One region of the Paenibacillus sp. Cedars genome, then DNA from elsewhere that is predicted to be linked to it. Evidence: riboswitches for the same ligand, from Rfam matches in the RefSeq annotation. Region 1 holds a riboswitch; each other region holds the start of a gene.
The links. Region 1 has a riboswitch for thiamine pyrophosphate ahead of B9D94_RS09205 (YkoF family thiamine/hydroxymethylpyrimidine-binding protein). Riboswitches for the same ligand answer to the same signal wherever they lie in the genome.
Positions count from the first base shown of each region.

Region 2: another riboswitch for thiamine pyrophosphate. It lies ahead of B9D94_RS04255 (ECF transporter S component); the one in region 1 lies ahead of B9D94_RS09205 (YkoF family thiamine/hydroxymethylpyrimidine-binding protein).
Region 3: another riboswitch for thiamine pyrophosphate. It lies ahead of B9D94_RS25655 (ABC transporter substrate-binding protein); the one in region 1 lies ahead of B9D94_RS09205 (YkoF family thiamine/hydroxymethylpyrimidine-binding protein).

Region 1 covers NZ_CP020866.1:1,618,976-1,629,742, reverse strand. The annotation lists gene B9D94_RS09225 (nitroreductase family protein) at 483-1,085, shown strand; gene B9D94_RS09220 (carboxypeptidase-like regulatory domain-containing protein) at 1,187-3,433, opposite strand; gene B9D94_RS09215 (hypothetical protein) at 3,411-3,764, opposite strand; gene B9D94_RS09210 (sigma-70 family RNA polymerase sigma factor) at 3,757-4,245, opposite strand; TPP riboswitch at 4,483-4,585, shown strand; gene B9D94_RS09205 (YkoF family thiamine/hydroxymethylpyrimidine-binding protein) at 4,674-5,276, shown strand; gene B9D94_RS09200 (YjcZ family sporulation protein) at 5,348-5,443, opposite strand; gene B9D94_RS09195 (nucleotidyltransferase domain-containing protein) at 5,559-6,257, opposite strand; gene B9D94_RS09190 (class I SAM-dependent methyltransferase) at 6,401-7,123, shown strand; gene B9D94_RS09185 (methyl-accepting chemotaxis protein) at 7,316-8,566, shown strand; gene B9D94_RS09180 (histidine phosphatase family protein) at 8,854-9,414, opposite strand; gene B9D94_RS09175 (NUDIX hydrolase) at 9,411-9,863, opposite strand; gene B9D94_RS09170 (class I SAM-dependent methyltransferase) at 9,866-10,573, opposite strand; gene B9D94_RS09165 (GNAT family N-acetyltransferase) at 10,609-10,743, opposite strand.
Region 2 covers NZ_CP020866.1:560,745-571,511, forward strand. The annotation lists gene B9D94_RS04215 (ABC transporter permease) at 1-492, shown strand, start outside; gene B9D94_RS04220 (sporulation protein YjcZ) at 636-752, opposite strand; gene B9D94_RS04225 (aminotransferase class I/II-fold pyridoxal phosphate-dependent enzyme) at 1,041-2,339, opposite strand; gene B9D94_RS04230 (pyridoxamine 5'-phosphate oxidase family protein) at 2,465-3,079, opposite strand; gene B9D94_RS04235 (MocR-like pyridoxine biosynthesis transcription factor PdxR) at 3,200-4,663, shown strand; gene B9D94_RS04240 (helix-turn-helix domain-containing protein) at 4,725-5,510, shown strand; gene B9D94_RS04245 (SDR family oxidoreductase) at 6,062-6,913, shown strand; gene asd (archaetidylserine decarboxylase) at 6,974-7,777, opposite strand; TPP riboswitch at 7,943-8,055, shown strand; gene B9D94_RS04255 (ECF transporter S component) at 8,147-8,776, shown strand; gene B9D94_RS04260 (ABC transporter ATP-binding protein) at 8,769-10,445, shown strand; gene B9D94_RS04265 (energy-coupling factor transporter transmembrane component T family protein) at 10,442-10,767, shown strand, end outside.
Region 3 covers NZ_CP020866.1:5,239,291-5,250,057, reverse strand. The annotation lists gene B9D94_RS25690 (carbohydrate ABC transporter permease) at 1-382, shown strand, start outside; gene B9D94_RS25685 (extracellular solute-binding protein) at 454-2,007, shown strand; gene B9D94_RS25680 (aspartyl-phosphate phosphatase Spo0E family protein) at 2,192-2,368, shown strand; gene B9D94_RS25675 (TatD family hydrolase) at 2,399-3,214, opposite strand; gene B9D94_RS25670 (ABC transporter ATP-binding protein) at 3,313-4,152, opposite strand; gene B9D94_RS25665 (ABC transporter permease) at 4,211-4,966, opposite strand; gene B9D94_RS25660 (thiamine-binding protein) at 4,963-5,256, opposite strand; gene B9D94_RS25655 (ABC transporter substrate-binding protein) at 5,345-6,376, opposite strand; TPP riboswitch at 6,490-6,601, opposite strand; gene B9D94_RS25650 (VOC family protein) at 6,775-7,164, opposite strand; gene B9D94_RS25645 (GGDEF domain-containing protein) at 7,485-9,014, shown strand; partial or broken gene B9D94_RS31980 (EAL domain-containing protein) at 9,176-10,270, shown strand; gene B9D94_RS25635 (glycoside hydrolase family 65 protein) at 10,511-10,767, opposite strand, start outside.

The DNA of each region.
Region 1 (10,767 bases):
TCTATGCGTATGTCTCTGAATATCCGACAGTCCGCAATCTCATCAGCTTCTCACTGAGATTGATTATCAATTGCGTTCTGATATGCATTATATCACTCTCATTCTCACTCGACAACCCTAATTGAGAATCAAAATCATTTAATTTTTCTCATCTGCGTATCATTTGTTCACGATTTGTTCATGATATGAAGTTTCGACATATCGTGTAAAGCAATCAGAGGACTGACCTTAGAAAAGTGTTTTAATTCTCAGTAAGCGGGTATTAAAGATAAACTTTTAGTTCTGAGTTTCGTTCTGAATTGTTGACATTTGCAACTCATTATATTAACATGCTAACATAAATATCATTTCTAACAAATTGTTAGTTGATATGGAATAATGATTATGAGCAAAATGCTTCACTAAAATGCATATTTACCTGAATTAAAGGACATCTTCTTATCAGGCTTATGCAACACCATTACATCAGGAGGTTTTTTCTTATGTCTAAAGATTTTTCAACTGCACTCAAAAATCGTCGCTCCCACTATGCTATCAGCAAGGACCCTGTCATTTCGGACGAGCGTATCCAGGAAATTGTGAACGAAGCTGTTAAGTACACTCCGTCTTCCTTCAACTCCCAAAGCGCACGTGTCGTTGTACTGCTCGGCGAACAGCATGACAAGCTGTGGAACCTGACCGAGGGCATCTTGAAAGAAGTTGTCGGTAACGAAGAAGCATTCAAATCCACGGCTGAAAAAATGGGCGCATTCCGCGCTGGATACGGTACAGTACTGTTCTTCGAGGACAATGACGTCGTTACAGGCCTGCAGCAAAACTTTGCGCTGTATGCAGACAACTTCCCGGTATGGTCCAACCAATCCAACGGCATGCTGCAATTCGTGGTATGGACTTCCCTGGAGGCAGAGGGCCTAGGTGCATCACTGCAGCACTATAACCCATTGATCGACGAAAAGGTGAAATCCGAATGGAACATTCCAGAGAGCTGGAAACTGATCGCTCAAATGCCTTTCGGTAAACCGGTTGCTGAACCAGGCGAAAAAGAATTTGCTCCGATTGAAGATCGCGTGAAAGTATACAGCTAAGTCCTTAGCGGAAAAGGCCGTCCACCCAAGTTTTTGATAACTTGGATAGGCGGCCTTTTTTCATACCAACACTTTATCCAGCAGTGAAACTGCGACTCTACTTAATCAACATGTAATAAGGCCTGGAGGAAGGGCTTGATCTCTTGGAAGTCCTCTCCCGGCGTCCACAACTGAATGGCATCCCGCTCTCCGCTCATGCCCCATTGCAATTTCTCTTTCAGTATCTCGGTATAGCCTGAGTTTCCCTCAGATTCGATCAGCATTCGCTCCACCAGAACAGCCCAATCCGTATCGCTTGACATCATTCGCTCCGGATATTTCCGGGCCAATTGCAGCGTGCTTTCCAGCGAACCGCTGTGCAGCATATGAACGGCGAGGTAATTGCCGATAAAACGGTGGGATTTATCCTGTCGGATCACCCGCGCAAACCATCTCTCCGCCTCCTCCAGCCTGCCCTGCTTCATAAGCGCTGTTGCGTGGAGAGAATCGGTATAGGAATGATCCTCGCTTTCGCTCCGTACAGAGGAGTACCGATCGAATGCCGGATTGTAACTGTCCCAATCTTCATTATTATAGAAGTAATCCGCCAGATCCATCAGGTAGCTTGGTGCCGGATGCCGTTCGATCATCTCCTGCAGGGTGGATAAGGTTTCCTCTGAACTTCTGTTATCTACATCCTTGGACAACTGATCCTTGATCTGTTGCAATCGGAGTTTCATCCTTAAGCTGTGAATATCTTCTGGATGCGCACTCACATTATCACTATAGGCCGCGAGCGCTTCATCATATTTACGTTCGAGTACCAGCTGATCCTCCGGCGTCAATTCACGACCCTTTAACAAGAAATACGGTAAATAACCCATGGTGCTCTCATTGAGGCGGTACCCGCTGCTGCTTGTTAACTTCGTGCCGTCTTCCTTGTAAGCATCCACCGACCAGAAATAGGGAGCCTCTGGGTTCGAGTAACCAAGCACACTCTCAGGTGCAACGGTCGTCCAATCATGCGGATCCTCGTAGGAAAGTCCGCTTCTGAGATCATACAGATCCTGAACAGCAACCCGCAGCGAATTCCCTTCAATATAGTTATCCATCGCCGTCATCATCGATCCGCTGCCAAATTCGATACCAACACTCAGTTTATAGTAGGCGGCTTCGGGTGTAGCCTCCCATTCAAAATAGATCATGTCGCCGCGTATCTCATCATGGTTTACTGGAGTTGTCAATTGAATCAATGGCTGCAGCGTGACATCAATCCGTCGTGTCGATTCCGGGGCGACCTCCACCCAATCCCCCGATTCTACAGGCCACGTTCTGCCATTGATTTGTTCATAATTCAAACCAATGCCGAGTTGATACCTGCCGGGCTCTACACCCTCGAAATGATAGCGACCGTTCGCGTCTGTCAGCATTTGGTACGGTTCGCTTAACAGCAGACTGTGATTCAGATCGTTGTTTTTACGTAAAAATACACCTGCGAATGGAATCGGATCCCCCTCACGATTTCGCAAGGTTCCGCTTACCGTTGACAAGGTCTCTCCGTCTAAAATCCTCTTCAGCCGTCCTTTCAGCTGATTCGCCCGTTTTGAGATATCCGAATTTGCAAAGTTCCCGCCGGACCCTTCTGATATCCGATTCAACACGTCCATAGCGGCTTGGGGGCTCCCCCGACGCAGGAGCATTTCCGAGTGATATAAAAGGGCCTTACTATGGATGTCCCTCCAATCTCCAGAAAGGACTTTCCCTAATCGCTCATATTGCAGCGCCGCCTGATCAGGCTGGTCCAGCCTGTCATAGAGGCTCGCAAGCTCCAGCACCAATTCATGCTGATAGGAATAAAGAACAGGCTCCGGAGAATATCCGCTGCTCAGATCCCCGAACTTTTGGATAGCGGTTTCCAATATATCCGCTGCTCCCTCCACATCACCATTCATCGAATAATGCTCCGCAAGGTCTATTGCGGCATATTTCATATATTCTCCGGCTGGCGCTCCCAGCACATATTGATTCAGCAGCGGCAAACGTTCATCCTCAGTAAAACGAATCTGCTGATCGGCGCTTCCTCCTGTGCTGGTGAACCCCGGACTAATAAACACATCAAACCGATGAGCTAGCTCTGTTGCTCTAGGCACAATCACATACTTCTCGATCATCTCCCATTTCCGGTTGCTGCTGCTTTCTTCATGAATAAGGTCAATGACTTTGGCTATCCCCTCAGCTTGGCCTTGTTCTATCTGCTTCTCCGCAATCAGCAGCCCTATTCGAGGTGTGAGCATAGATACCATCATAACAAAGAGGATTAAACCCGAAACCCCCAACACCAGGTGTTTAATCTTGACCCGAATTTTCAAGCCTGGCCACCATCCTCTCGTACTGATCCTTCCAGTAATAATTCCCCCCGGCTTCAAGCAGTTCATTGCTCACCTGCAAGGGCACGGAAACAGCAGGTTTCACAATTGCTTCCCTCCATAACAAACCTCCGAGCAGCAGAACGGCCGCTGCTGCGCCAAAACAACCAATTGCGGCAGCAGAAATTTCTACTTCCTTATTCCACAAGGAAGACAAACGTTCGCGGCTGGATTTTGGAAATGTGCGAGAAATCACCTTCTCTGCGCCCAGGAATCGAATTTCCTCCAGCTCCTGCTTTAGTTGTTCGGCCATTTCCTGTTCTTCGCTACGCATCGCTCTCCCCCTTCTCGACAACAATCTGCCGGAGTTTATGCCGCCCTCTCATTAAACGTGCCTTAACCGTGTTTATATTCAGCTGCAATTGCGCTGCAATTTCTTGAACACCCAACTCATTATAATAATAGAGCGTAATCACTTCTCGGTATGTATAGGGCAGCTGCTGCACTGATTTGATCATTTCAGCCTCACGCCAATGGACGCCCAGCATTTCATCCACGGCAGGTACACTTTCGTTTACATGCTGGTCCATCCTCGGCATGGGAAAAATATGACGCCAATCCCATTTTCGCTGCCGCATCCGGCATCGATTCACTGCAATTCGGGTCAACCAGCTACGAAGTTTGTCGCCGTCACGAAGCTGAGCGATATTCTCGAACGCCTGGATAAAGGTATCTTGAACGGCCTCTTCAGCCGCTTGACGGTCACGCAGCAGCAATACCGCCGTGCGAAGCAGATAATCTCCATACTGTTCCATCAATTCCCGGAGAGCCGCCTCTTCTTTTTGTTTTAAGCGCTGTATGACATCCAGGCCATCTCCCCCTCTCTATAACTACGATGCGTCTGGTCTTTCATCGGTTGCATCAATTTGGATCAATGTCGAAAAAAAAATCGAATGATTGAAAATCTTCCGGCAAAACGATACAATAACACAAGCAAGAAACCTTTGTCTTCCTGAACTGGCAATAGTTCCGGGACCAACTGCATATCATGTTGGCTGTACTAGGGGTGCCATGTGCTGAGAGACGGCGTGCTGCCGTTAACCCTTATCACCCGATCTAGGTCATACTAGCGTGGGGAAGTGTAGCATTTATGTTTATACTTTTTCACGTAGGCATAACTGCACTTTCTTCACGGGGTGCGGTTTTTTTGCGTGGATTTATATCATAGGGGAGGATAACAACAATGAGTGAGCTAACATGTGGAACCAGTCGCATCGTCGGATGCCGATTCTCGGTGTTTCCGATGACTGACCGATTTGTGGAAGTCATTATGGACGCGCTGAAATCCGTCAACACGGGGAAAGTATGGATTCAGACGGATGATGTGAGCACCTGTATTCGTGGACGGGCGGAGCATGTATTTGATGTAACGAGGGCGATTTTTGCTTATGCGGCAGCAAGCGGTGTGCACACCATCTTTAACGGAACTTATTCTATTGGCTGCCCTGGTGATACGGAAGCCGATGTATATATGTCAGAGGATTCGGAGCGTTTGAATCGCGAGATTGGGAAGAATGCCGATATAGATACAGCCTGCCAATTTGCCCTTTATCCACTGGGTACAGACCATTACATGGATGTTATCTATAAAGAGGTGCATCGGGCTAAGGAAAAAGGAACGTTCGCCGGAAGCGTTCACTATGCCAGCCGGTTGGACGGCTCCATCTCCAAGGTGTTTGAATCCCTCGAAGATGCGTTTTTGCATGCGATCCAATCGGACAGCAGTCACCTTGTCATGACCGCAGTCGTGTCTGCACACAGTCCATCAGCCAAGCCAAGACCGTGATCACTTCTATATAACAGGCAAAAGCCCGGCGCATGCCGGGCTTTTGCGATTTGCTCCAAGAGCTTGACGAATTAAACCCAAGCACTCGAGATAATTACGAGCAGGATGAAGAGAACCAAAATAATACCTACTGAATTACCCCATCCACCACCATATACTCCGCTCATGAAGATCCCTCCTGGATTTAAAGAATGACGTGACCGAATCACATGATTATTGTATTGGTCGTGGAAGGCGAACGTCACGGCTAATGTACCTCTCTTATTGCTCACCAGTTAAAATCTATTCCTCATAACCCACAAGAAGCATGCCCCCGAACGGGTTCAGCATTTGCTCTGTGAATGCCAGAAGCAGGGAGGGATCATCCTGTCGATACATCGCTGAAAGCGAAACCTCCAATTGATCTCCCAAGGTCGTGCTGAAACGGTGGAACAGCCGAAACAGCATCTTGCCTTCCCCTGTCCATTCCCCATTCACTCTAAGTACAAATTCGCAAAGTACCGTCATGATCTTTTGCACCGTAAACCATTTCTCGCCATCCCGCTTAGGATTCTTCAAATCCTGCACATATTCCGTAATCATGTAACGGTATTCATCAATATCGGTTTGCATCCATGGCATCGGTCCGTAATTCAAATCATGCTGGGCCTCTGCGCGGACTGCTTCTCCTTCCGGCAACGAGCGCAGCACCTTACCCTCCGCTGTGATCCGCTGCAATGTCGGATTGGCTGCCATCACGCCCTCGTCGAAGTATTCACGATAGGATGACAAAGACAATATAAACAATTCCACAATCCATCCATCCGCTTCCAGGGTCTTTCTCCGCATCTCATCTCCGTCCCGCTCAAGGATGACGATGTCCAAATCAGATTGCTCGTTATGTTCTCCTCTGCTTGCGCTGCCGCCAAGTACACCTAGCAAACAGTCGGGATAATGACGGTGGATAACACGCTCTGCTGCCTCCATCGGTTCCTTCTTCATGGCTATTTCCCCCAGTTGTTCTCATAGCTCCCGAAAAAAAGGGCTCAAAATATTTAATTCAGCAAAAACCCCAAACGTACCTTAATCATATGGTAAATAAACGATTACCCTCATGATGACTACAAGGAAGAAGGGAAGATGAAATGAACTACATTCACATGCTATCCAGATTAGGTATGGGCAGTGCGCATCCGGGCGGATTCGAGGCTACCTTAAGAATGCTGAAGAATTATCCGATTGAGCCGAACAGTCGTATTCTGGAGGTTGGCTGCGGAACAGGCAGGACAGCATGCCATCTTTCGGAGATGGGCTATCAAGTCACGGCCATAGATCTCAATGAGAATATGATTAAAAAAGCACGCACCAGAGCCGAAGCCATGAAAATGGACGTGCAATTTTTGCAGGCTGATGTGTGCGAGCTGCCTTTTGAAGACAACCAGTTTGATCTGATTATGGCCGAATCAGTCACCGTATTCACGGATACGTCGAGATCACTCCCTGAATATTATCGCGTTCTGGATCAAGGAGGCGTTCTGCTGGACAGAGAATTGCTGCTGAATAAGCCAATGCCTGAGCCAAAGCTCAAGGAACTGCTGGAATTCTTCGGGATTCCGAATCTGATGCTGCGGGAAGAATGGGCACAATCCTTGCTGGCTTGCGGTTTTAAGCAGGAGGAAATTCTGGAGTATAACCACTTCAACGAACAATTGAAGGAAGAGCAAACACGTCATCTGGATACATTTGAGCAGCGCGATAAAGGACTTCTGTTTGATGTAACGTTATGGGAAACGTTATTCAAGCATGACCGGATGATCCTGGATAACACCGATTATCTCGCTTCCGCCTTATTCCGTGCCGTAAAATAATATTGCTGCGTATCTATGCAACGAGAGGGGATTTGTCTGTTGGCTAGTTAGCTGCGCTTCCCCTCCCCTTCCAAAAGATCAGTTCTTTCGACCCATTTCAACACTTTTTGTCAATTCGTTATATCTAGTTCAGCCCGGCGATGCTATAATCATGGTAAATATATCCTATGTTGTCGAGGAGGACTCATTCTTATGGCATGGTTCAACAGACTCCCAATCTCACAAAAAATTACTGCAGCCTGTTATCTTATTGCCGCTTTATTTGCGGTTCCAATGCTGCTTGCGTTTATTCTAATGGGCAAAGCAATCATTGGCGTGGTACTTGTCTTGGCTTTAATTGGACTTACCCTTCCTCTTTCTCGCGTTATTGAGAAAACGCTTACGAATTCATTCGCCGAAATTTCCAGCGTTTCTGCCAAAATCGCCAAAGGCGACTTTACCTTCCAGGTAGAAGAGGTTGGAGGCATGAACGATCTAAGCCGAACCTTCAACAGCATGGTGGACAAGCTTCGCAAAATTTTACAGGAAACCTCGGACATTACCCGCAAGGTAATGACATCAAGCCGAAGCATTTCGAATAAAAATCAGGAGCTTATTCAAGTGATGAATCAAGTATCCCTCTCCTCCAACGAGCTGGCCGTCGGTGCGAACGAAATCTCGGAGGACGTATCGGAGATGACGCATTCCATCCGCGAAATCGAAGAGAAGGTCAGCAATTATACGCACTCCACCCATGAAATGAACGCCCGTTCTATCGAGACGCTGGGACTCGTTGAGCAAGGAAGAGATTCCGTAGCCAAACAATCCGCGGGGATGCAGCGAAATATCGACGCCACCGGAAAAGTCTCGGAATCCATCGATGCACTGGCCAAGAGCGCCAGAGGGATTACCAAAATCACCGAAACCATATCCGAGCTTGCCGATCAGACCAACTTGCTGTCCTTGAACGCCTCCATTGAAGCGGCCAGAGCCGGCGAGCATGGTGCAGGCTTTGCCGTTGTTGCCCAAGAGGTCCGTAAATTGGCCGAGGAATCCACTTCCTCCACCCGCGAGGTATTTAATCTGGTACGGAGCATTGAATCGGATGTCAAACATGCAGCACAGAATATTAAGATCAATGAAGAAGTCGTACGGCAGCAAACCGAGATGATCCGTGAGGCGGAGCTGGTGTTCATGCAGATTGTAAACAGCGTGCAGTATATTTCGGAGCAGATCGCAGCTTTCTCCAAGGAGAGCGAGTCCATGCTGGAGAGTGCGCAGAACATCTCTTCCGCCATTCAGAACATATCTGCGATTACGCAGCAATCCGCTGCAGGAACGGAGCAGGTATCTGCTTCCATGAACGAAGGGATTTCGTCTATCCAGAAGATGGCTGAGGAAGCCGAAGCAATGAATAATGCCGTCTTCCAACTGCAGAAGACCATCAATATTTTCAAATTCTAAAAAGTATAACGTCTATTCGTTATTCGTCTATTCTACATAAGGAATTTAGTTAAGCTGTTATTTTTATAAAAGCAGAAGGGGTATCCCAAAAGTCACTTGACCTGAGGGAGGCCCCTTTGTCTGTTATGAGTACGCTGCCGCTGCGGAACGAAGCATTCCTCCATTCGGCTGTTGCCCTCCAATATCCTGAATTCATCTTATGGTAAAATGGAAGTCCGACCCACCATTTACGAAAGAAACGGTTTCTTTGTACATTCAATATACTATGGACCAACTTGAGCTTCTTGTTAGCCTTCACACCATAGCCGCGATATGTTCACGAGTTTTCCCTCTTCAAATTCGGCTCGGTATATGTCCGGCATACTCGTTCCCTGCCAGAATTCATAATCGAACCGCTGATCGTAATGGTGCAGCATTAATGTCATAATGTCCCCATGAGTACCCATCACGACATTCTTGCCTTTGTACGTATCCAGAATTCCCTCCATTGCCTGGACTGCACGCCTTTGCGCATCTTTACTGGATTCTCCCTCCGGGAAGCAGGTATCGGGTTCGTTAAACAGTTTCCTTTTGGCATCCGTAAATGAGTTCCCTTGGAAATCCCCGATCTTCCGTTCTCTCAGATCCTCCAGCATCGTAATCGGTAAACCCAGGGCATCCGCCAATGGCTGTACCGTATCCTTCGCTCTCTGATAAGGGCTGGATACGATAACCCCAATACCCTCTCCCAGCAGCAAACCCTTAACTCGCTCGGCATCGCTTGCACCCTGTACGGACAATCCGCGGGACCGCTCCTTCCCTTCGCTATACGGGGATTCTGCGTGTCGCACAAAATATAAAGTTGTCATGCTTCCCCCTCGGCTTCTTCAATCAATACCGGCTCCATCATCATCTCAACAAATGGCGTTAACGGTAACAGACTCAGCGACTCAAGCGGAACCCATCTGGCTCCTAAGGAATCCTGTCCATCCCCTTCTGCCTTAATAACAGCTTGATCATCAGGCAGCTCCACATCATATATGATGCCGATGTGATGCAGCTCTTCCATCTGATTCTCGGCATACTGATACACAATGGTATAGGATATGGCTGTGCGAATACTGCCTTTTATCGGAGACAGTCCGGTTTCCTCCATAAATTCACGCTTCAGCGTAAACTCCGGCTCCTCTCCAAATTCAATGGAACCTCCAGGTAAATCCCACTTCCCTTTGTGAGGCCCTCTTGCTTTTTGGATCAGCAGAATATGATCATCCTGGATCAGAACACCATAAACGCCGAGATGCGTATATTTCTCCATGGTCACGACACTCCTTTTCTGGCAATGAACGTAATCCACTGGCTTCGAAAGAGGACGTCCCTTCCGTCCTTCACCTCTTGAATGTCCTGCTGTATTTGGCGCTTCATTAATATCTCCCACTCTGGATACAGCTCGTAAAAGATAGAGAAGGCTTGGTCAGCGGATAAATTCAACTCGATTAACCCCTCTTCCTCCACACCGGTCTCCAGATCGATTTCCTTCACTTCCGTACTCATTAATATGCAATGAATTCCCCGATCCATGGTTCCTGCTTGCATTTGTTTGATCTTGGATACAAAGGCGGCCTCCGAGCTCATATGCTCAAGACAAGAGCAGGCAATGATGTAATGATAGGTATCCTTCGCGATGTCATAATGCTGCACATCCGCTGCCAGTGCCTCAATGCTGGAACTTACGCCATAGGAGGCAGCATACTGCCGGAGCTTGTCCACTGCCGAGGGCAGCAAATCCACGCATAGAACCTTACCGCCTGCAGGTTGGATTTGCTGTGCAATCGGAATGCTGTTACGACCGACACCACAGCCCAGATCCAGCACTCGCATATTTTGAAAAGGCAACAACTCCAGATGATCCATAACCGTCTGGACGGGGCGTGCTAACCAGCTGCCCGGCTCAAACAAGGCGGCCGCTTCATAAAACTTCTCGTGATACAACATTTCCTTCTCACGCGCGTGATTGAACGTTTCCATGCTACAGACCCCTCAGTCATGTTGTTATAATGTCTTCACAAACCGGAGTCCCGATGGAGAAACCCCATTTTCTCATAAAACCTATGGGCACGCTTGCGCTCGGGTTTGTTCCCGCTGGTCAGCAGCACATTGTCGCCCCTCTCCAGAGCCCACCTCTTTACAAATTCCACAAGCGTTCTCCCAATTCCTTGCCC
Region 2 (10,767 bases), 1.1 Mb from region 1:
CAGCGCGTGCATACGCGAAAATGGCTGTCCGGGTGGGGGAAGGGGCTTGCTTGGAAGAAGGAGAGCGCATATCGCTTTCTTCTTATCAAGAGCCTCTCACGCAGCGATATTCTGGGCATATTGATTCGGGTCGGATTGCTTGCGGCTTTTCTTGTATGGATAACCCGCGATAGTCTGTCATCTGTGCTGGTGTATCTGATTAGCCTTATGATTATCGGACTCCAGCTGTCCGCACTGCGAAAACTTCATCCTGAATCGTTCTGGCTGCATGTATACCCGCTTCCGGAGGGAACGCGCCGCGACAATGAAGGGAAGCTGATCTTCCAGGTGCAAATGTTCTGGGCTGTGCTCCTGTGGCTTCCGCTCATTCCGAGTATCTTCAGCGCTCCAGGCCGGATCCTCGGTACGGCAGCTGCAGGCATCGTGTTGGTATTCCTGTTCCGAAGCGCAGCTGCACGAAAAAATCGCCGCGAGGACGAAGATGACGAATAGAGACGAATAGACATAGAAGAGGCCGAGACGTTGACGTCTCGGCCTTCTATGGGTGAGGATATAGTATAAGTTATTGCTGCAGAAATCGCAGTGCTTTCTCGCGTGAAGACTTGCGATTTCTGTACGCTGTTATCTAGATGTCATTACACCCAGAAAGAGCGAGTGATGATAACGAGCAGGATAAAGAGAACCAGAATTGCTCCGACTCCGTATCCACCGCCGTATCCGCCACATCTTGCTTCTTCTACTACTCCACTCATGTTCATTCCCCTTTCGGTTCGTTGATTTGTAGTACACGGTATTGTATGTAGCAAAGGAGCTATGTGTATGGGCGAGCGCTTATTTACGAATATAGAAATTATAAGTTCTCTGCGAAGCTGAATAAATGCGATAATTCCATGAAAAACATTTCCTTCAGCCGAGGGATGTCTTCTTGGTCATAGTATGTTGATGCATTCTTCTTATGGCTGAAGAACAAATAAAGACCGGGAGGAATCCCGGTCTTATTAGGTATGATGGATTGGCCTTGTGATCTCCAAACGTTTAATTTAAGCCTGCTGCAGGTCCTGAATCCCTCTGTAAACCAGATCAAACAGATCCTCCAAGTACTCTTCATCGATACAGGAGAACGCAATTCGGAGATCATGCTCTCCGAGGGCGATCGTTCCCACGCCGTACTCATGGATCAGATGGGAGCGCAGCGCTTCCGCGGATACCGTGTTCAGCTTGAGGCACATGAAATAGCCGGAATTGAACGGATAATACTCCCATACGTCACCATACTTACCGCTGTCGAGAATGGATTTCACTTTGTTGGCGCGGCCCTTCATAATGACAAATTTCTCTTCCTTCTGCTCGTAGAATTCAGGTGCCTTCAGCGCTTCCAGAACAAAGGTTTGCGAAGGATGCGAGGCGCTGGAAATCGTCGCGCGAATAATGCCGAGGGTCTTCTGTTCCAGTGCGTCCAGCACGTCTTTATCGTCAGCCGCGAACGTTATGAAGCCCACGCGGAATCCCCACACAAATTCTTCCTTGGTTGCACCGTCCACTTTAACGGGGAGCACCCGAGGATGAAGGCCAGCCAGACGGCCGAAGAGTGATTCCTTCAACGAATCCTCAAAGAACAATCCGAAATACGCGTCATCCGTAACAACAACAACGTTAATGCCGGCTTCGGCAGCTTCCTGGATCGCGGAAACAATGGCAGCCCCTTCTTGGGCGCCAGGCGTATACCCTGTCGGGTTGTTCGGGAAGTTGAGCAGAACGACAGCTTTGCCTTTATCCTTCTGGCTCAGCAGAGCCTGCCGAAGTCCTTCGGCGTTGAATTTCATATCTTCAGTGAAGAGAGGATAGGTTACATGAACGCCATGGCGGCGAATGCCAAATGTGAGCTCGTAGTTCTCCCAATTCTTGTCCGGATAAATAACGGCATCCCCTTCATCCACAAACAGATCCGCTACAATGCTAAGTCCGTGCGTCAGGGCATTGGTCACAATCGGATTGCTGAAGTTCTTGCCTTCCAGGGAGGGATTCTCCTGAATCATTTTGCTTCGCCATACGGAGCGCAGCTCCGGCTTGCCTGCCGGCGGGGCATACGGGTACAGATCCTTCGGCTGGTAAGCCGAAAGTTTGTCTTGGATGACGCCAAGATGCATCGGGATTCCACCTTCGGTGGCAATACCGATCGTCGCGTTATATTTTTTCGCATGACTCGTTGCTTCCGCAGATTGGCTCAGGATGCCTTCCTTCGGGAAGTAAATTTCTTTGCCGAGTGTGGAGAGCATGTCGTATACATGCGGATTGCCAGCTTGCATTTTTTCATTCAATTGACCAACCAATGGGTTCATGAACTGATTCCTTCCTTCCGATTGCTTTTGGTTAACGTGAGAGCAGATGACGTGTTACCTTTACGTTTTCATTGCCTAACATTATACCACCTACCCCTGGAACCGTCACGGATAAATGTAATGCTTTAACGCGGTCCAGGATGATACTTGCACATAAGTTCCGCGGTCTCCTCATCCCGGTGTTTTCCTCGGCACTCAAGCTCCTCTACGACCGAGTTCAGCCGTTCCGGCTTCAGGTTCTGACCGAACTTGAATTTGGCACTCATTCGCTGCGGAGCAAGTTTAATGACGGCTACCCCTTTTAGTCTGGGAATATAAGCCCGGTCGCTTGCATCGATGGTGCGGTACCCGCCCTCAGGCTGCAGCTTTTTCATTAAAGCTTCCATCGCAAGTGCTTTCTCCTCCAGATCATCGACGAGGATCACCTCTCCGACAGCCGTTACACTTTTGAAAAAAGCCGTGGCCGGGCATGCCATCTCCGGATCGGAGAAATAAGAAGGGATGAGGGCATATTCGTCGGCAACGGTAAAACAGACCGCTGGCGTTCGGCGCAGATGCTCCATTTTCTCACCCATTCGGCTGCCGTGGAAATAAAACGCACCGTTGACATAGGCGAAGTTCAAGGGGGTGACGCGAGGGATTCCCGCCTCATCCGTCGTTCCAAGGAAACCAAAACTCATGCCATTCAGGAAATCCTCGACCTCATGTGGGTCTTCCATCGCAAATTCGTCTCTTCTCATGATTAAACTCTCCCTCTATCATTTTGAATAACAGCATACGATGAACATTGACAAGGAAAAAGCGCCAATTTAGAGTAATTTATATAGTCCAATCTTACGAAGGTTAGAGGAGTAGGTAACATGGAGCTGGGATTGCCTTTCGAAACGTATGTGGAACAATATCGATATAAATATTTGGCTTTATATCACGCCATTCGTACTGCGATACACAGCGGCAAGCTGCCGGAAGGAACCCGTCTTCCTGCAACCCGGGAGCTGGCGAAGCTGTACGGGGTGTCCAGAGGATCAGCCGCACAAAGTTATGACATGCTCATGGCAGAAGGGTATGTTGTATCCAGACCGGGCAGTGGAACCTATGTGGCTAAGGGGATTGCTATGATAGACCAGCCGCCGGCGGCAGATCGCGCACCCGTTCTCTCGGCTTGGGGTCAGCGATTAATGGAGAAGAGCGGGGAATATGCCTCTGCTCTCATGTCGATTCAAGAGCCTCCCCTAGGTACGATCTCATTCGCGAATGCAAGGATGCCCATTCAAGATTTTCCGTATTCGGAATGGAGGAGTGCCCTGTCCTACGCGGGCGGAAGCGGAGGAACGCAACTCCAGAGCGGAGCGCCGCCCGAGGGAGATACGGAATTGCGTCAGGCGATTGCCGGGCACTTGCGCTTTACAAGAGGGATCCAGGTCGATCCCGAGCATATTGTCATCTTCAGCGGATCGATGCAGGGGCTTGTTCTGTTATTTCAACTGCTTGTGGATCCTGGTGATCATGTGGTCATGGAAGATCCGGGATATCAGGGAATCCACCGGGGTGTAAGCCTTAGCGGCGGAATCCCGCTGCCCTCCCCGGTTGACGAGGCCGGACTGATTCCGTGTGATTGGGATGCCGGGCTGCTGGTCGTAAGCCCCAGTCGTCAGTACCCGACAGGTGCTGTGCTGCCGCTGGAGCGGAGAAGGGCTTTGCTCAATTGGGCGAGAAGCCGTCAAGCCTTTATCATTGAGGATGATTATGACAGTGAATTCCGCTGGGGCGGCAAGCCAATCGAGCCCTTGAAAATGCTGGATCACGAGGGGCGTGTCATCTTTGTCGGTTCCTTCTCCAAAACGATGTTTACCGGGCTTCGCATCGGTTATGCTGTACTGCCCCCAAGCCTGGTAGAGGCGGTCGTGCAGGCCAAGGCTCTGTACGAGCCGATCTCGCCTGCCGTACTGGAGCAGCGTGCGCTTGCGCGTTTTATTGTAAGAGGTGGCTATGGACGGCATCTAAGAAGGATGACGAGGCTGTACGGTGCGCGGTACGAGGCGCTTCACCAAGCGATGGATGCTTATGCCTCTGATCTGTTCTGCCTGCACTCCGGTGATGCAGGTCTGCACGTGTACGCGAACTGGCTGCGATCGGCGGAAGAGTATGCGGCGCTGCGGAATGCAGCCCGTAATCGAGGGGTTATGTTTCGGGATGCTGCGGTCTATCACCTCACGCCTGGACCGCCTGCCGCCTGCTTTGGCTTCTCGCATTTAGATGCTTCTATGATTGAGGAAGGGGTTAGACGAATAGCCTTGGCATGGCTGGACATGCAAAAAACTTAAAAACCGGGTATGATGGAAAAGAGATAATTTTCAAGAAATGAGATGAGGGGGTAATGACGTGATGCTGAATGCATCGCCGTCTTCTTTTATAATCATGCCTGCGCTTGCCAAAATCGTCTGTGAGCCGGGCTGGAAATGGCAGAAACGCGAAAGACCCATGCAGAACTATGATTTGTTCTATGTATGGAGCGGGGAAGGCACAGTCGAGGTGAATGACGAGCCTTTTACCGTGGGAAAAGGAAGCTGCTTCCTGTTCCGACCTGGAGATCATACGAGTGCAACGCATAATCCGCAGAAGCCGCTCGTATTGACATATATCCATTTTGACGTGACCGATCCGGTCCAAGACATCCCTGCGCCGTATCGCCAGCTGACGGAAACGATGGATTTTGAATACTTGCTGGCACGATACGTGCGATTGTATCTGGACAAGCCTTACGGGGCATTGGAGGAGGGTCAGCTGATTCTCAAGCAGCTGATGATTCATCTACTGCGTGTGGACCTGGATGAGCCCGTTGTCAAAAAAGCGAGCAATCAGCTGTCAGAGGCGATCCATGAAATCGCGAATTACGTCCGTCAGCATCCGGGGGTTCCCCATCGGGTAGAGGATTTGGCGGCGAGAGCGGGTTTGTCCCCCCGCTACTTCTCGATCAAGTTCAAGGAACTGATCGGTACGCCGGTGCAATCCTACATCATTCAGATGCGGATCGAGCGGGCACAGCATCTGCTGCTGCATCAAGGGATGAATGTCACGGAAGTAGCCGACGCGCTGGGCTATCGGGACATTTTCTTCTTCAGCCGTCAATTTAAACAGTATACGGGCAAGAGCCCATCCGAAATTCGGTGATTCCCCCACCCTTCCATAACTTACCTGCTTGATGGAAGGGGCTTATGGGTTTCATAGTAAGCGCTTTAGGGTAAATGTGACGTACAGTTTAATTTTATGAAGGGGGGAGAGGGGAATGAGCCCAAGAAGACGGGTGCGCGGTCGTTTCTTCAGCCGCGGTGGCTGCGGTATATTCAGAAATCGCTTGCGCCGCATGAAGACAACGAATCAGGATCATCAGGATGTGTGGTTTTAATGAGCCTTGGCCTTCATACGGGTGATGTTGAATCCCGATTTCATATATGCTTTTCTCAGGATGAACCGCAAAGGGAGCTAACCGGCTCCCTTTTTCTCGTATATTTAGAGTACGCGATAGGTATTTTTTTCTTATGTGTACCTTCGGGTGCCAGACCTATTCATACAACGGAAATTTGGTATATTAAGCATATACATAAAGTTTGTTCGGCTGAGGCCAAAGGGAGTCAGTTTGTTGGTAAGGTACTCTGAAGGAATAGAAAGGTGATGGGAGTGACGTTGTTGGTGGCAAGTACGGAATATGTGGTGAACCGTTGGTGATTGCAGGGACAGGAAAAGTGGCATTGGTGACGGGGGCCTCCAGCGGCTTTGGGCTGCTTATCAGCCTGGAGCTGGCGCAAGCGGGATATGATGTGGCTGCAGGGCATCGCAGACCGGAGGCGGCTCAAGAGCTGATGACCCGCGCGGAACAGGCGGGTGTTGCAGAGCGAATTCATCGGGTTCGATTGGATATATGCGATGAAGAGCAGATACGGGCGGTTGCCCTGCATTTGGAGCAGCGGTTTGGTCGATTGGATGTGCTGGTGAACAATGCCGGTGAAGCGGTAGGCGGAATGGTGGAGGAAGTGCCGCTGAGTGGGTGGAGAAGACAGATGGAGACGAATTTCTTCGGAACGGTATCTGTGACACAGCACATGCTGCCGCTGATGCGCCGGACCGAGAATTCCAAGATTATTCTCATGAGCAGCATCAGCGGCGTGGTCGGCTTCCCGGGTTATGGACCTTATGCTTCCTCCAAATTTGCGATTGAAGGATTCGGGGAGAGCCTGTCGCTGGAGCTTATGCCCTTCGGCATGCACGTTGTGCTGGTTCAGCCAGGTGCTTATGGCACACCGATCTGGAATAAGAGCTTTGGTGAGTTAGAGGTGAAGGAAGGGTCACCCTACAGCGACATGCTGAAGGGTGTACTGGACTATTCCGAGCGGACAGCCAGGGGAAGCGGAAATCCGCTGGAGGTGGCGAAGCTCGTGGCAAGGATTGCCTCCATGTCCAAACCGAGATTCCGATATAAGCTGCCCCAAGGCACGCGTATAACCGCATGGATTAAGGGATTGCTGCCGGACCGGTGGTTTCAGCAGATGATTTATCGGATGCTGGGCAGACGTTAATCATTCATGCTGCTAATGATTGATGGCCTTAACTTGTCATGTGCGCTGGGGCGGCAGGAATTACCCTTTTTTGGCCGTGGAGGGGTGCAGCAAACCGAGTAATTCTCCCATTTTTACTTTGGAGCCGGGCTCCAGGTCGCCACGAGGGCTAAACGTGCCGTTCTCCGTCAAAAGCACAACGGTAGAGCCGAATTCAAAATACGCGAGTTCATCGCCGATCTGCCATTTCTTAACGCTCTCATCGGCGTAACGGATGCTGCTCACGTTCATTGCGCCCACCTTCACGACGGCAACTTCTCCGAATTCATGGGCAATGTAGGTAATGAGACGCTCATTGCGGCTCAGCACAGTTCGGATATGGGTCATCGCAAAGTCATTCACGGGGTAAACCTTCCCCTTCAGATGCTCGCTTTCCGCCTGAACACCGGTTACGGGTGAATGGATGCGGTGATAATCTGTTGGGCTTAAATACAATACGAATGCATAACCGTTTATATAGTTTTCCATTCTCGGGGATTTCGCGAGCAGCTCGCTCAGGGTGTAATCCTGTCCCTTGACACTCAGAATGGTGCCGGCATGAATGGCGCACATTGCTGAAATAGTGGCATCGACAGGGCTTACCATGGCATCGACGGTGTCATCGATGGCACGCAGGCCTATTTTTAACCGGCGGGAAAAGAACTCGTTCAATGAGCGGTATTCGTGGATCTCTTTCTCCGCTTCATGAGCCGGAATTTGATAGATTCGTATAAATGCAGGTATTAGATGACGGCTCAGCCGGCTGTGGGAACAATGCCCCATCATTCGGGACAACCATTTTCGGGAGGAGAGCTCAGTCATCAGACGCAGCAATTGTTTAGCCATGTCATTCTCCTTTGTGCATAGGTGTAAGCAATATAACGATGGTGGAAAAGCCAATCACTCTGATATTGACATAGAATGAGATGGAAATCAATAAATAGCCATATTTGAAAAAAGGTTCTTGCAAATTCTGGAGCGGACCTGTATTTTAAAATTAACATAAAACCGAATAGGGAATACGGGGGCTTGAGTGAATCAGGCTGAGATTGCAGCTATTATCCGCTGTTGACCGTTAATCTGAACTGGGTAATGCCAGCGTAGAGAATATCCGACCCTGCCTACATAGGGCCTATTTTTCCGTCTGCGCGTTTTTCCAGACGGTTTTTTGTTGTGTTTACACAAAAATAGCGGTGGAGAGGGGTACAGGTTGTTATGGGAACATCAATGCAAGAGAAGTTGGGGGTTCAGCCCAGAAGAGGGCTGCGGTTAAGCGATATTTTGGTGACGGTGCTGGTATCGCTTGTGTTTGGCGTGATTTATCACTTCTGGGGGTCGGTCTATAATCTTTTTAAACCGTTGTTTTTTGAAGCGGATGAGCTGCTCTACGGCATGTGGTTTGCGGCAGCTACGCTGGCTTATTTGTTAATTCGCAAGCCGGGCGTGGCCATCATCGCGGAAGTGGCTGCGGCCCACGTGGAGGTGCTGTTTGGCAGCGGCTGGGGATTGACTCTATTGTTATATGGCTTGATTCAAGGACTGGGGGCAGAGTTGGTATTCGCGGCGTTCCGCTATCGGAGTACCTCAGCGTGGACCTTGGTGATTGCCGGGGCCGGAGCGGCCATCGGTTCGATGATGATGGACTTTTATTACAGCTATACGGATGATCTGCAGACATGGATGTTCCTGGCCAAATACGGTATGCGGGTAATCAGCGGTGCAGTTATTGCAGGTCTGTTAATGCTGCTCTTGGCCAAGGCGCTGGATCGCACAGGCGTAACGTCTCTGCTGCGTCCCGCGTCGAAGAAGGATTACGAAGCGCTGGATGATGCGCGCCATGTCTAATGCCACGGTAAGCCTATTTCCGGCTCAGTCCGCTGAGGTTCAACAGGAGCAGGCTGTGCAGGTGGAGGGACTGCGCTTGAAGTATCCCGGGGAAGAGAGGCTGATGTTCAAAGATCTCTCGTTCTCGGCAGCCCGCGGGGAAAAGGTGCTGCTGCTTGGTCCGAGCGGATGCGGCAAATCCACGCTGCTCCAGGTGCTTAGCGGAATGATTCCCCGCGCTACGGAAGTGCCGATGAAGTGTGAGGCACAGATTGTCCCGCGCTCCTGGGGATACGTATTTCAAGACCCGGATACGCAGTTTTGTATGCCGTATGTGGATGAGGAGCTGGCCTTTGTACTGGAGAATCTGAGTATTCCCCGAGACGAGATGAAGGAACGGATGCAAGCGGCGCTGCATGAGGTAGGGCTGAATTTGGAGGAGCTTCATCTGCCGATCGGCCATCTGTCGCAAGGGATGAAGCAGAGGCTGGCGCTGGCTTCCGCCCTGCTGCTGGAGCCGGAGGTGCTGTTCCTTGACGAGCCGTCCGCACTGCTTGACCCGGAAGGACGGGAGCAGATCTGGGATGCGGTGAAATCCGTATCGGAAGGACGTACACTGATCATCGTCGAGCACCGGATCGAAGAGATGGCGAAATACGTGGATCGTGTCGTTCTGTTCAGTCCGGATGGCGTTATTCTGGGCGATGGACCGCCGGCGGCAGTATTTGCTAAGTATGAGTGCGAGCTTAAATCCTATGGAATCTGGTATCCCGGCGTGTGGGAAGATTATGCTCAGACCCGGGCCGGCCGGGAATTGTTTGCTCCGGTTGATGCCTATGGCGAAGATCTGGGGAATCTCCTGCACGAGGCTGCCCTGCCTTACCCTTTAGATGGAGAGCCTGTGATCCGTTTAGAGGATTTCAAGGGACTGAGATGGGATAAACCTGTGATTTCTCTCCCTTCGGCAGAAGTTTATCGGGCAGAATTTATTGCGGTGGTAGGGCCGAACGGAGCGGGGAAAAGCTCGTTTCTTCTCAGTCTGATGGGACTGCTGCGCGCGCAAGGGACCTACGTGCTCTGCGGGGAAGAGGTTGTGCAAGGCAAGGCGAGAAAGGTGCGGAAGAAGAGAGAACAGCAGCTCCGTCAAATCGGATTCGTGTTTCAGAATCCGGAGCTTCAGTTTCTGACGGAGCGTATTGGCGACGAGGTTGTTTACTCCTTACTGGTGGATAACATGCCTGCGGAGGAAGCGAAGGCCCAAGCCGATCGCTGTCTCGAACGCTTCGGACTAAGCGGAATGGAGAACAGGCATCCCTATCAGCTGTCAACCGGTCAGAAGCGGCGCTTAAGCGTTGCCACTGCGATGGCCAGACAGCCGGAAGTTCTGCTCCTGGATGAGCCGACCTTCGGTCAGGACGCGCGGAATACGTTTGCGATTCTGGAGATGTGCGAGCGGCTGCGCCGCACGGGAACCGCCATTCTCATGGTGACCCATGAGATGGAGATTGCGCAGCGGGTCGCCACGCATATATGGGAAATTCGGGAAGGTCAGCTGACCTCGAGCATGGCTTCACCCCGATTGTGTACCGGTGCGGAATCCCGGCAGGAGGATGATGGATTGAACCGGGCCGGAGAATCCTACGATCCCTCCTCCGCAAGCGCAGCTCACCTCACGGGGGTGAATTCATGAATATATGGAACCCTGTACGGATCACTTGGCTGCACCGGGCCAATCCGGTGGTGAAGCTCGGCCTTATTTTTGCCCTCTTTTTCATGACGGTGCTGACCCATGATCTTGATTTCATGATGTATCAGGCACTGGTATTTATGGTCTGTCTGGTGGTGCTGAGTGGGGTTAAACCGTGGAAGATGCTGCTCTTCTTCATTCCGTTTCTGCTTGCCTTTATATCTTCGTCCTCTTCCATGATGCTGTTCGGCAAAGGGGAGACTCTCTGGTGGGAGTGGGGGTTGTTCCGGGTATCGGAAGAAAGCTTCTACCGGGGACTGCATCT
Region 3 (10,767 bases), 2.8 Mb from region 1:
GGAGGAAGCCGCGATGATCGACGGCTCCAATGATATCGGGGTATTTTGGCGGATTATCCTGCCGTTGTCGCTGCCTGCGCTGGTAGCCTTCGGGTTGTTCTTTGCGGTCGGTTATTGGAACACCTACTTCAACGCACTGATGTTTATTAATGACCAGAAAATGTGGCCGCTGCAGGTGCTGCTGCAGAATATGCTTGTAGATCCAACCACAATGGGTTCGGGCAGTGGCGGAGGATTCGCCTTCCAAGTGAACCGCCCCGTTCCAACGGAAACGTTGAAGATGGCAGCGGTTGTTATTGCAACCGTTCCAATCATGTTAGTGTATCCATTCCTGCAGAAACACTTCGCGAAAGGGGCGATGGTGGGCTCCGTCAAGGAATGAGTCGATATACGGTCTGTTTTTGCCACCATGATCAGTCAGGTCGAATAATTCTAAATAAGGGAGAAGGTCTAATGATGAACAACATGGAACCAAAGTCAGGTAAGCCGTTTTTAAAAATGACAGGGCTGCTGCTCTTGGCAAGTTCGCTCTTGCTTAGTGCTTGCGGCAGCGGGGCTGGTAGCGCCTCGAGCGATAACGTGGGAGGAACAGACAGCAGTGAACCTACCAGCATTACGATCCAGACCTTGAACTATGCCACCGAATTTATTGACAACACCAATCCGCTTTGGAAGGAGCTGGAGAAACACACCAATACCAAACTGAACATTACGTGGCTGTCCCCATCCACGGCTGAAGAGAAGATCAATGTCATGCTCGCATCCGGTGATCTTCCAGAGGTTACTTTTGTGGAAACGATGCAGAACCCTCAGCTTCAGAAGATGCTGAAGCAGGGGGTGTTCTGGGATTTGACGCCTTTTCTTAAAGACTACCCGAATTTAAATCGCGAAGAGTTGAAGGACATGTGGGAGATCACCAAGGTGGACGGCAAGAACATTGTCATTCCGCGATACTATCCAAGCTATGGCGGCGGTGTGTTCCCGATGATCCGCAAGGACTGGCTGGATGCCCTTGAGCTGGAAACGCCCAAGACTCTGGATGAGTTTCATAATGTGTTAAAAGCTTTCAAAGAGCAGGACCCGAATGGTAACGGACAGGCTGATGAAATTCCATATGCGGCGAATCCCGGCGCACTTGCTTACATTTATAATCTCTTTAATGAAACACAAGGGGCATGGAAGCTGGAGGCCGATAATACGCTGTCTCCTATCCTTACGTCGGACGAGTCCAAGGAGGCCATGTTGTGGATCAAAAAGGCCTATGAAGAAGGATTGTTCCCCAAAGATTTTGCGATCATGAAGTTCTCGCAGGTGATGGATACGATGCGAAGTGCCAAGGCAGGGGTAGGCGGCATGTCCATGAACCATGCGTGGGTAACTGGCGAAGCGGTGAAAAATGTGGATCCCAAGGCTGATTTGATGCCGCTTGCCTACTTGGAGAATCCAAACGGAGTGAAGTATACGCCTTCAGGATCTCCGTACTATGGAGTGTACCTGATTCCGAAGAAAGTGCCGGAGGCAAAAGTGAAAAAAATTCTGGAGCTCTTCGACTATGGCTACAGCCCGGAAGGAAATGAGATGCTGACCTACGGGATTGAAGGCGTCCATTACACGGTCGAGAACGGGAAGAAGGTTGCAACGCCGCAGGCCGTCAAGGATAAGACAGGTGACGGCAACCTGAACAATTTCATTCACCTTGTAAGTGACGACATGGCCATCAACGCGGTAGGGATGCCGGATGAAGTATACACACGGAACGTAGACATCGTCACGGAGCGCAAGACGGTGCAGGTTCCGAATCCTTCGGGAGAGTTGTATTCGGAAGCCTATAACAAATACTATCCAGAAATCTCCAAGAAAGTGGAGGATATGCGTGTCATGGTCATCACCGGGAAAGAACCGGTTGAGTCGTACGATAAATTGATTGAGACGATAAAAAATGATCCGAAAATGGCGGAAATTACGGAAGAGATGACGAAGGTATATCAAGAGAAGTTTGCAAAATAATGGAGTGATCCCAAACCCCGCAATGCGTGTGAATTCACGCATTGCGGGGTTTTTCGCGGGTGTTTTTCTAGAGGCATGAATATCGAAAACAGCCCCTCATGTTAAGTCTTTGATGTCTAATATCATACATCCTATAATTTTACATTAAAGTATAAAATATTACATGAGGGGAGGACATAAAGTCATGGAAACGAAGGAAGGCATAAAGTTTGATATCGAGCGAGAGCGGCACAAGCTTCACAAGATAAAGCAGCGGTATCGTGATTTTAATCATCCCAAAGTCCTCAGACAATCGATTGTGCTCGACGAACTGATTAATCAATATAATCGAGTCCTTAGAGAGAACAAGCCGATTGCTTGAACAATCGACTTGGCGTATGGATAGCTTTTCTTATAGTCCGTATAAGCGAACGGCATTCTCGTATAACCGCTCCCGCGCCGCAAGCACGGATACCCCTTGAAGCTCTGCCCAGGCAGCGGCAACGGCGGAGGTCATCCGAGGGTGGGTCATCTGCCCGGCAAAGGGACCTTCGAACGGCCAAGGTCCATCGGTCTCGGTCATAACAAGATGATCGGGGTACAGGCGAGCAATTTCACGAATTTCATCTTCATACAGGATATCAGGCGTAAAGGAGATATAATATCCGTTACCCGCCATCCGCAGCAAGGTGTCACGAGAGCCCTTAAACCAATGGAAATGGGCACGGGTGACGCCATATTTTTCGAGCAAGCGACATGCGGTTTCCGCATCTTCATATACAGCATGCAGAATCACAGGTTTATGATGCTTTTTCGCAAAAAGAATAAATTGTTCCAGTAGATATTCATATGGACGGTTATCCCACGAACGGCCCTCGGATTCAGCTTCTAATTTTGCATAATAGGGGAGACCCACCTCACCGACGGCAATCATGTCATCGGCATGTTCTTCCATCCAGTCCAGCAGCGCCTTCGTTTCAGCAGAGGAGGGGACAGGCTGCTCCGGATGATAACCGAATGCAGCCCGTACCATTGTTCCGTACAGCCGGGACAGCTCCAGATTCCGTTTGCAGGAAGCCAGATCCATAGAGACAGAGATGATGCTCTGAACCTCGCTATGCCGGATATCCGCCACAATCGCTTCCTGATCGGATAACGAATAACGGTCCAGATGAATGTGGGTGTCTAACAGTGGAGCTCCGGCCCCTGTTTGCGTTAGTGATTTCATCGTTACATACCCTTTCTACCAAGCTTTCTCGAAGCTCTGTGGCATTGATGTGATGGAAGCTGGATGATGAATGATTATTCTGTTTACGGTTCACGTTGTTACTGTCCGCGTTCTTGCTGCTCCTCCCGCATCATGGCGGATATTTCGGTTTTCAGCGTGATGAAGGATGGATCCAGCAGAATTTCCTCACGGCGTGGACGGGGGAACGGGACCTCGATTCGTTTTAAAATGGCCCCAGGCCGCGCCGACAGAATATAGATGCTGTCGGAGAGCAGAAGTGCTTCCTCAATATGATGGGTAATCATCAGCACCGAACGGCGCGTCTCCTCCCATATATCGAGCAGCCAGCGCTGCATATCACTGCGTGTCAGTGCATCGAGTGCGCTGAAGGGCTCATCCAGGCACATCACTTCCTGCGGGCTCATCAATGCGCGCAGGAAGGCGGCCCGCTGCTGCATCCCTCCTGAGAGGGTATGCGGATACGCCTTCTCGAAGCCGGCAAGTCCGGCCCGTTCCATCCAGCGCCGGGCATTTGCCCTGGCGACGGCCTTCTGGGTTCCTCTGAGCTCCTCGGGAAGCAGCACGTTGTCCTCCACCGTTCGCCAAGGGAACAGGGCAGGCTGCTGAGGCATGTAGGCAATGAGCCCTTTTTTTCCCGTTACGTCACGACCATCCATGAAGACTGAGCCGGAATCAGGAGCCGTTAAGCCACCGATGATGTGGAAAAGTGTGCTTTTTCCGCTGCCTGACGGCCCGATAATCGAGACGAATTCACCGGGCTGTACCTGAAGCGCAAGGTCATCCAGCACATGAACCTCGCTGCGTCGGTCGCGGAAGGTTTTCCGAAGGTTTCGTACCTCCAGCGCAGGCGTTCGAGAGGCTTCCACGGAGGGGGGATTAAGCCCACCCTGGACCGGCGGAGCAACTTGTTGTGTCATATCGCGAAATACCTCCTTCATTAAGGATGATCGTGTATTGGCCCATGACTGCTGGGCATTAGCTTTTTCGGTTCCAACGGATCAGCCGTTTCTCCAGCAGGGTGATAAGCAGAACCATCAGCAGGCTGAGCAGGACGATGACCAGAATCGCAACGAATACCCGATCCGTGCGGTAGCCGGATTTTTGCAGCATCATGTAGTAACCGATTCCCCGGTCGGAGCCGATCCATTCTCCGATGACCGCACCCATGACGGAATAGGTGGCCGCGATCCGAATCCCGGAGAAGATGGAGGGAAGGGCATGAGGCAGCTCCAGCTTGGTAAAGATTTGCCATGATGTAGCCCCCGCCATCTGCATGTAATTCATCATGGTGCGATCGGTTCGGGCGAGCCCGTCCAGAGCCGCAACGGCCACCGGGAAGAAGCAGACCAGGGTAATCACAATAACCTTGGGCAGCATGCCGAAGCCGAACCAGATCATGAGGAGCGGCGCAAGGGCGATAGTCGGTACATTCTGGCTAAGAATCAGAAGCGGATAAAGAGCTGTTTTGAGAAAAGGCACCATATGCAGAGCCAGTGAAATCACAAGTCCGATTGTTGTTCCGATGATAAACCCGATCAAGGTTAGCTGCAGGGTGGCTAATGTATGCTGGAAAAGACCGGCAGCACCGGTAACTGCCTCGGATCCGATCGCCGTTGGCGCAGGCAGAATAAATTTTTCGATATCGAAGATCGATACCGCCGCCTGCCATACCAGCAAAAAGAAGAGGACCGCCACAACAGGCGGCCAGACGGAGCTCCACCAGCTTCTCATGGACGATATTTCTCAGTCAGCTTATCCATGCTGATGCCGCTCGGATGATGTGCGATTTTGACCTGGGATATGATGCTGGGACTTCCCGCATTCACCAGCGCCTCATGCATGCGCTCGACGATCTTTAGCAGCTCGGAGAGTTCTCCTTCCATGGTTGTCTCCAGTGCATGGACCTCGTACTTCACACCCGAATCCTCAATAACCTTGATCGCTTCATCCACATAAGGGATGCTGTCCCGTCCACCCGGCGTCCGGGGTATCACTTGAATGCTCAAGAGGGTGTTCGCCATATATAATCCATCCTTTCGTGCAGCGATATGATTATGAAAGAGAGACAGCCTGCTGTCAGGCCGACTCTCTTCTTGATAGAAAAAGACCTTATGGTTGTTCCGGTAAAAAATCATTGGTGAACGCGCGGTCTGCATCAAGCTCTTTCTCCAGCAGTTTGCGCTCAAACATCCAGTCGGCATACCCCGACCATACTTCGGCTTTCTGTTCACCCCAACGAGGCGCATCATCCTGATAGCGGGGACTCAGCCATTTCTGGCTGGCCAGAACCAGCTCGGCATCCAGATCAGGCACGGCCTTCGAGAGCAGCGCTGCTGCATCCTCAGGATGCTCAATAGCATGGTTGTATCCTTTGGAAGTAGCCCGCATGAAGGCTTTGACAAGCTCAGGGTCCTCTTGGATCAGCTTCTCGTTGGTCACGATGACCGGCGTGTAATAATCGAGCTGGTCAGAGTAGTCCTTCACATAGATCATATCAAGCGGCTCATTGCGGAGCTCGGCTTCGATGCCCGTCCAGGCGTAGAATATCCAGGCGAAATCAATGTCGCGTTTGACGGCAGTAAAATAATCGGCATCGCCCATGTTGACCATATTAACTTTGCTGACATCGGCACCGTCGATCTCCATGATGGATTTCATGACAGCTTCCTCAACGGGGGAGCCCCAGCCGCCATAGGATTTACCTTCGAAATCTCCAGCCTTCACGATCCCTTTGTCCTTGGGAGCGGCAAAGCCGGATGTATTATGCTGAATGATCGCCGCAATGGAGACGAGCGGCAAGCCTTGCGTTCTGGCGAGGGTTACCCCTTCCTGATAGCTGATGCCGAACGGCACGTTACCGGATGCGACCAGCGTATCCGTTCCACCGGCTCCCGGCTGGACGATCTGGACGTTGAGCCCTTCCTCCTCATAATATCCGAGCTCCTTCGCTGCATACAGACCCGTGTGATTGGTATTGGCGGACCAATCGAGCATCAGCTGCACGTCACGGAGTTTCCCAGGACTCTTGGCGTCTTCTCCTTCAGCGCCTGTGTTCTTGTTCTGTCCGCCTGTACCGCATCCGGCCGCAACCATCAGCAGGACACAAGCGAGAAGCAGGGGGACCCATCTTCCCTTCTTCATCGTGTCTTCTCTCCTTATGAGTTCTATTTCTATTACCTCGTAACTCCACAAAAAAAACGCCCCGATAATCTCAGGACGCATGACGGCGTAAGTGTATAGTACGGCAAATATGGCTGCCGCAAACATTGGCTTCCTACGCTGGCATTACCCAGATCAGGTGTAAGGGTCAGTATCAAAGCGGATACACTCTCAGCCGGCTAAATTCCAGCTCCCCCGATATTTATGAAGTTTCGATCAGTACATCCGTTATTATAGTCCTAACACCAAGACCTGTCTAGTTTTCGAAAAAGGTCATGAACAGGACAGGCCTTATGTAGGGAACCGCGTTTAGGCAGCCCAAGAGTTCAGCATATGAACATTTTAAGAGATGAAATGTTGGATACCGTGCTGCGTGCGGGTTAACGCTGGAAGAACTCGATCCATTCCCCTTCGGGACCATGCACGAAGAAATAACGGTAGCCGTTCGGGAGAGTGACGATTTCCTCGTCCAGATGAGGAACTTCAAGTCCTTGGACGCGTGCATACTCTTCTTCAATATCATCCGTACTGACTGCAAAATGGTGCACCGTTCCTTCCGAAGGCAGCGAGTCGCTGTAACCCTGGATAAGTTCGACTTCCGTTTCGTCACTTCCATTAAATCCGAGGAACGCGAGTTGAATGACCCCATTGGTATGAGTCAGGCGATTCTTTAGTTCAAGGCCGACTACCGACGTGTAAAACGCTATCGTGGCTTCCAGGTTTCGGACTACAATACCAACATGATCCAATCGTTTCTGTGACACTGCCATACACCCTTTCCGGTTCGTATAAGATATGAAGAATAATATCATATGATTCCTATACGTCAAGTAGGTGATTGATATAGTAACTTTTCAGGTTTTCACGTGTTTAATTGAGTGTAGTCCTTGCATTTGAAGTACACCCGTCCAGTAGAAAAACTTCATTATATAGATCTTCTAGCGATGTGCCGGATAGATGATTTTTCTTTGATTTCCTCGTCTTTACTTTTGGATGGGTAAAAAGTATCATGAGGAATAGAGAGCTTAATTCAAAAGACCTAAATCATCCATCGTGTACAAGCTTACCTTTTTGCCAAGGGGGAGTGCTTATGAGTCCAACTCCAGCAGATCATCTGTGGATTCGACTCGCCATTATATATGCATTTATTCAGATAATGACTGTTCTGTGGATGCCTGATGCTTTATCGCTTCAGCGTGTGCTAGTCATTATTGCTCCTATGGCCGCCTCCGTGTATTTAATCCGGGTCAGCCGGCGTTATAAGGCACATCTTCGCAGGTTTTGGTTTATGGTAAGTATCGGACTGATGGCCGATGCAGCGGCCCGGATCGTCTCCTCCTTTTTTTTCGGGTTCGGGAAAGAGAGCGCTTTCCAGATATCCAGCTATTTCTGGGGACTGGAAGTGATCCTGTTCGCCAGCTGCCTCATCTATTTGTTCCGGCATGTTCAAGGCCCGCTAAGGGGGCTGCGGTTTATGCTGGATATCGTCATCGTTGGCGTAACGTTCATGACGGTGGGCTGGGAGTATTTAATCAAGCCCGAACTTCAGGACAGTACGTATTCGGGGGGGACTGGAAGCGTATGGGTGGATATGCTGTTTCCGCTGTGCGGAATGGTACTTATTTTCTTTACCGTGGTGTTGTATTTTAATACCAGGCAATTAGGGAAATGGGCGGTCATTTCATTAAGTCTTGGCGGAAGCGCTTATATTATGGGTGATGCTCTGCACTTTTATCTCGTCCATTTCGTGAATCTCGAAGTTCGTGCATATCTTGATCCTTTACATACGTTATCTGTGTTTTTCATTGCTTCTGCAGGTGCACAGCCCGCTCCCGATACCGGAAATCAAACGGTGAAAGAGAGGGAACCGCGTCCTGTAGGAACCTTGATTGTCAGATATTTGCTTCCATATGGCGTGCTGGGCGGAATGTTTGCCCTCATGGCGCAGCGGTTCGGTGGCTGGAACGGTCTGTTTACCGGTCTATCCCTGTGCGTCATTCTGATTCTGTTCCGCCAGATCCTGATCCAGTATGAGAATGACCGCTTGTTACATCGACTGCATGAAAGTCTGAGGCAGAGCGAATCGCTTGCTCACCGGGATGATCTGACGGGATTGTATAATCGTCGTTACTTCAACGCAAGACTGTCCAGCTCCTTGTTAGAGGCCGATCGGACAGGATCGCGGGTAGGGCTTCTCTACATGGACATGAATCGTTTCAAAAAGGTGAATGATCGTTATGGCCACCGTGCCGGAGATCTGTTGATCCGCAAGGTTGCATGCCGCCTTCAGTCGCTGGAATCCAAAGGGATTCTGGTGTCCCGTCTAGGGGGAGATGAATTCACCGTGATGATCCAGTCGGCCGGGGAGGATCAGGAGCTGATCTGGATGGCGGAGGAGATTTGGATGCTGCTCAGCGAGCCTTATGAACTGGAGGGATATGAAGTTAGAACGTCGCCGAGTATCGGCATTGCCGTGTATCCCGATCATGCCCGGAACGATCAGGAGCTCATTGGCCGTGCGGATGCAGCGATGTATGCCGCGAAGGAGCGGAATGCCCGCTGGCACTTCGATGTGGACCGGACGATGCAGCTGCAGCTTTTGGATCAGAAGATTGAATAAGGGATGGATAACCAGAAATATCGACAATGCGTTGTTAAAAGCAATATAAGTCGATTTTTGTAGATTAAAACCCTATCATTGCACGAATCTTGCGCATTTCTCATAAAACAGGTCATAACTTCGATATAAAATCCATAAAATGCAAAGAAATCATATTCAAAATGCCGATAAGAAGCATAGTGAGAGCTAGCTTGCCAAGGAGGACGAACATGATTTGCGACAATTGCAGCACCTTTGAACCGATTGAGGACCAGGGGACCGTTCATATGAAGCCTGCAAGCGGTGAGCTTATTGGCTTGCTTGCACTGAACGGCTACACGGTACAAGAGAACAATGAGGGTTGTGCTGTGAACTATAAGGAACTTGCGGAACTAATCTCCATGATAAAGTGTCTGCAACCCCTTCCGCTGAAGATTCGTCAAGAGCTGTCCTTCTGTGTTACCGGTGGAGAAGCTCCACAGATCCGGCATACGTGGACCCCTATGCAGAAGTTCGAGCTGCAGATGGAGCATTACGATATGGTCAATGTCATTTTACATAAGCAGTTTACGAGCTATATGCAGCCCATTGTAGATCACTTTGAGCAGATCGTTGCATATGAGTTTTTGCTTCGTCCGATAGAGGGGGGAGTCGCGTTCCAACCGTATGAGCTGTTTGAGACCGCCCGAAAAACCGGACTGCATTCTTTTCTGGACCGAGCGGCACGAACCTGTGCAATTGAAACCAGCGCAGAGTGGCTTCCTTTAGGTGTGAAACGTTTCGTAAACTTCCTGCCATCGTCGATATATGATCCTCAGATGTGTCTCAGTCATACTTTTAATACCATCGACAGGCTCCATTTGGATCCGAGGGATTTCGTGTTTGAGGTTGTGGAGACCGAGAAGATCGATGATGTGAAGCACCTCCAATCGATATTCGAGGTTTATCGCAGTCACGGGATCTCGGTAGCCATGGACGACGTAGGGGCGGGCTATTCCACGTTGGAGCAGATGATCAGGCTTAAGCCGGATTATGTGAAGATCGACCGGAGTCTTATCGACCATTGCGATCGAAATGCCGCCCAGTAGAAGCAGCTTGAAATGATCACGAACATGGCTCATGATTTCGGGGCTATGGTGCTGGCTGAAGGCATTGAGAGACGGGAGGAGTTTCATTTTTGCCGAGATATCGGGATCGAGCTCTCGCAGGGGTATCTGTTCGGTAAACCATCCGAGCGCCCTCCGCGTGATCCGCATTCTCAACTGATCTATTCATAGCCTACATAATCGGTAAATACCTGCCAAAGTGAGAATGAAGCTCGCAGCTGATTGGTGAAGCCTTGGCTTGGACCCTGCAAATACAGATACCTGCCAAGGATGAGAATGGGCCCCTTCATAATGAGAAGGGATGCTTGAGGGGCCCATTCTCTATATACAAACAAGAGCCCTGGAATAATATCCAGGGCTCTTGTTTATGGGAGGGGAAGGGACATGATGTCCCCGTTGTCCCCGTACCGCTTATCTTGCAGCTTTTACCTCTCCAAGTCCGCTAATGCTGTATTCTTTGCCGTTCACGTTCAGGACAGCAGGTGTATCCGTCTCGTTCACGATGATGGTCTCGCTGCCTTTCACGTTGACCTTCAGTCGGGATCCACGGAACATGACCTTGAAGGAGAAGGAAGACCAGTGACCCGGAATGAACGGATTCAGGTGCAATACGCCGTCTTTTACACGAAGGCCGCCGAAGCCGTGCACAACGGACATCCAGGTTCCTG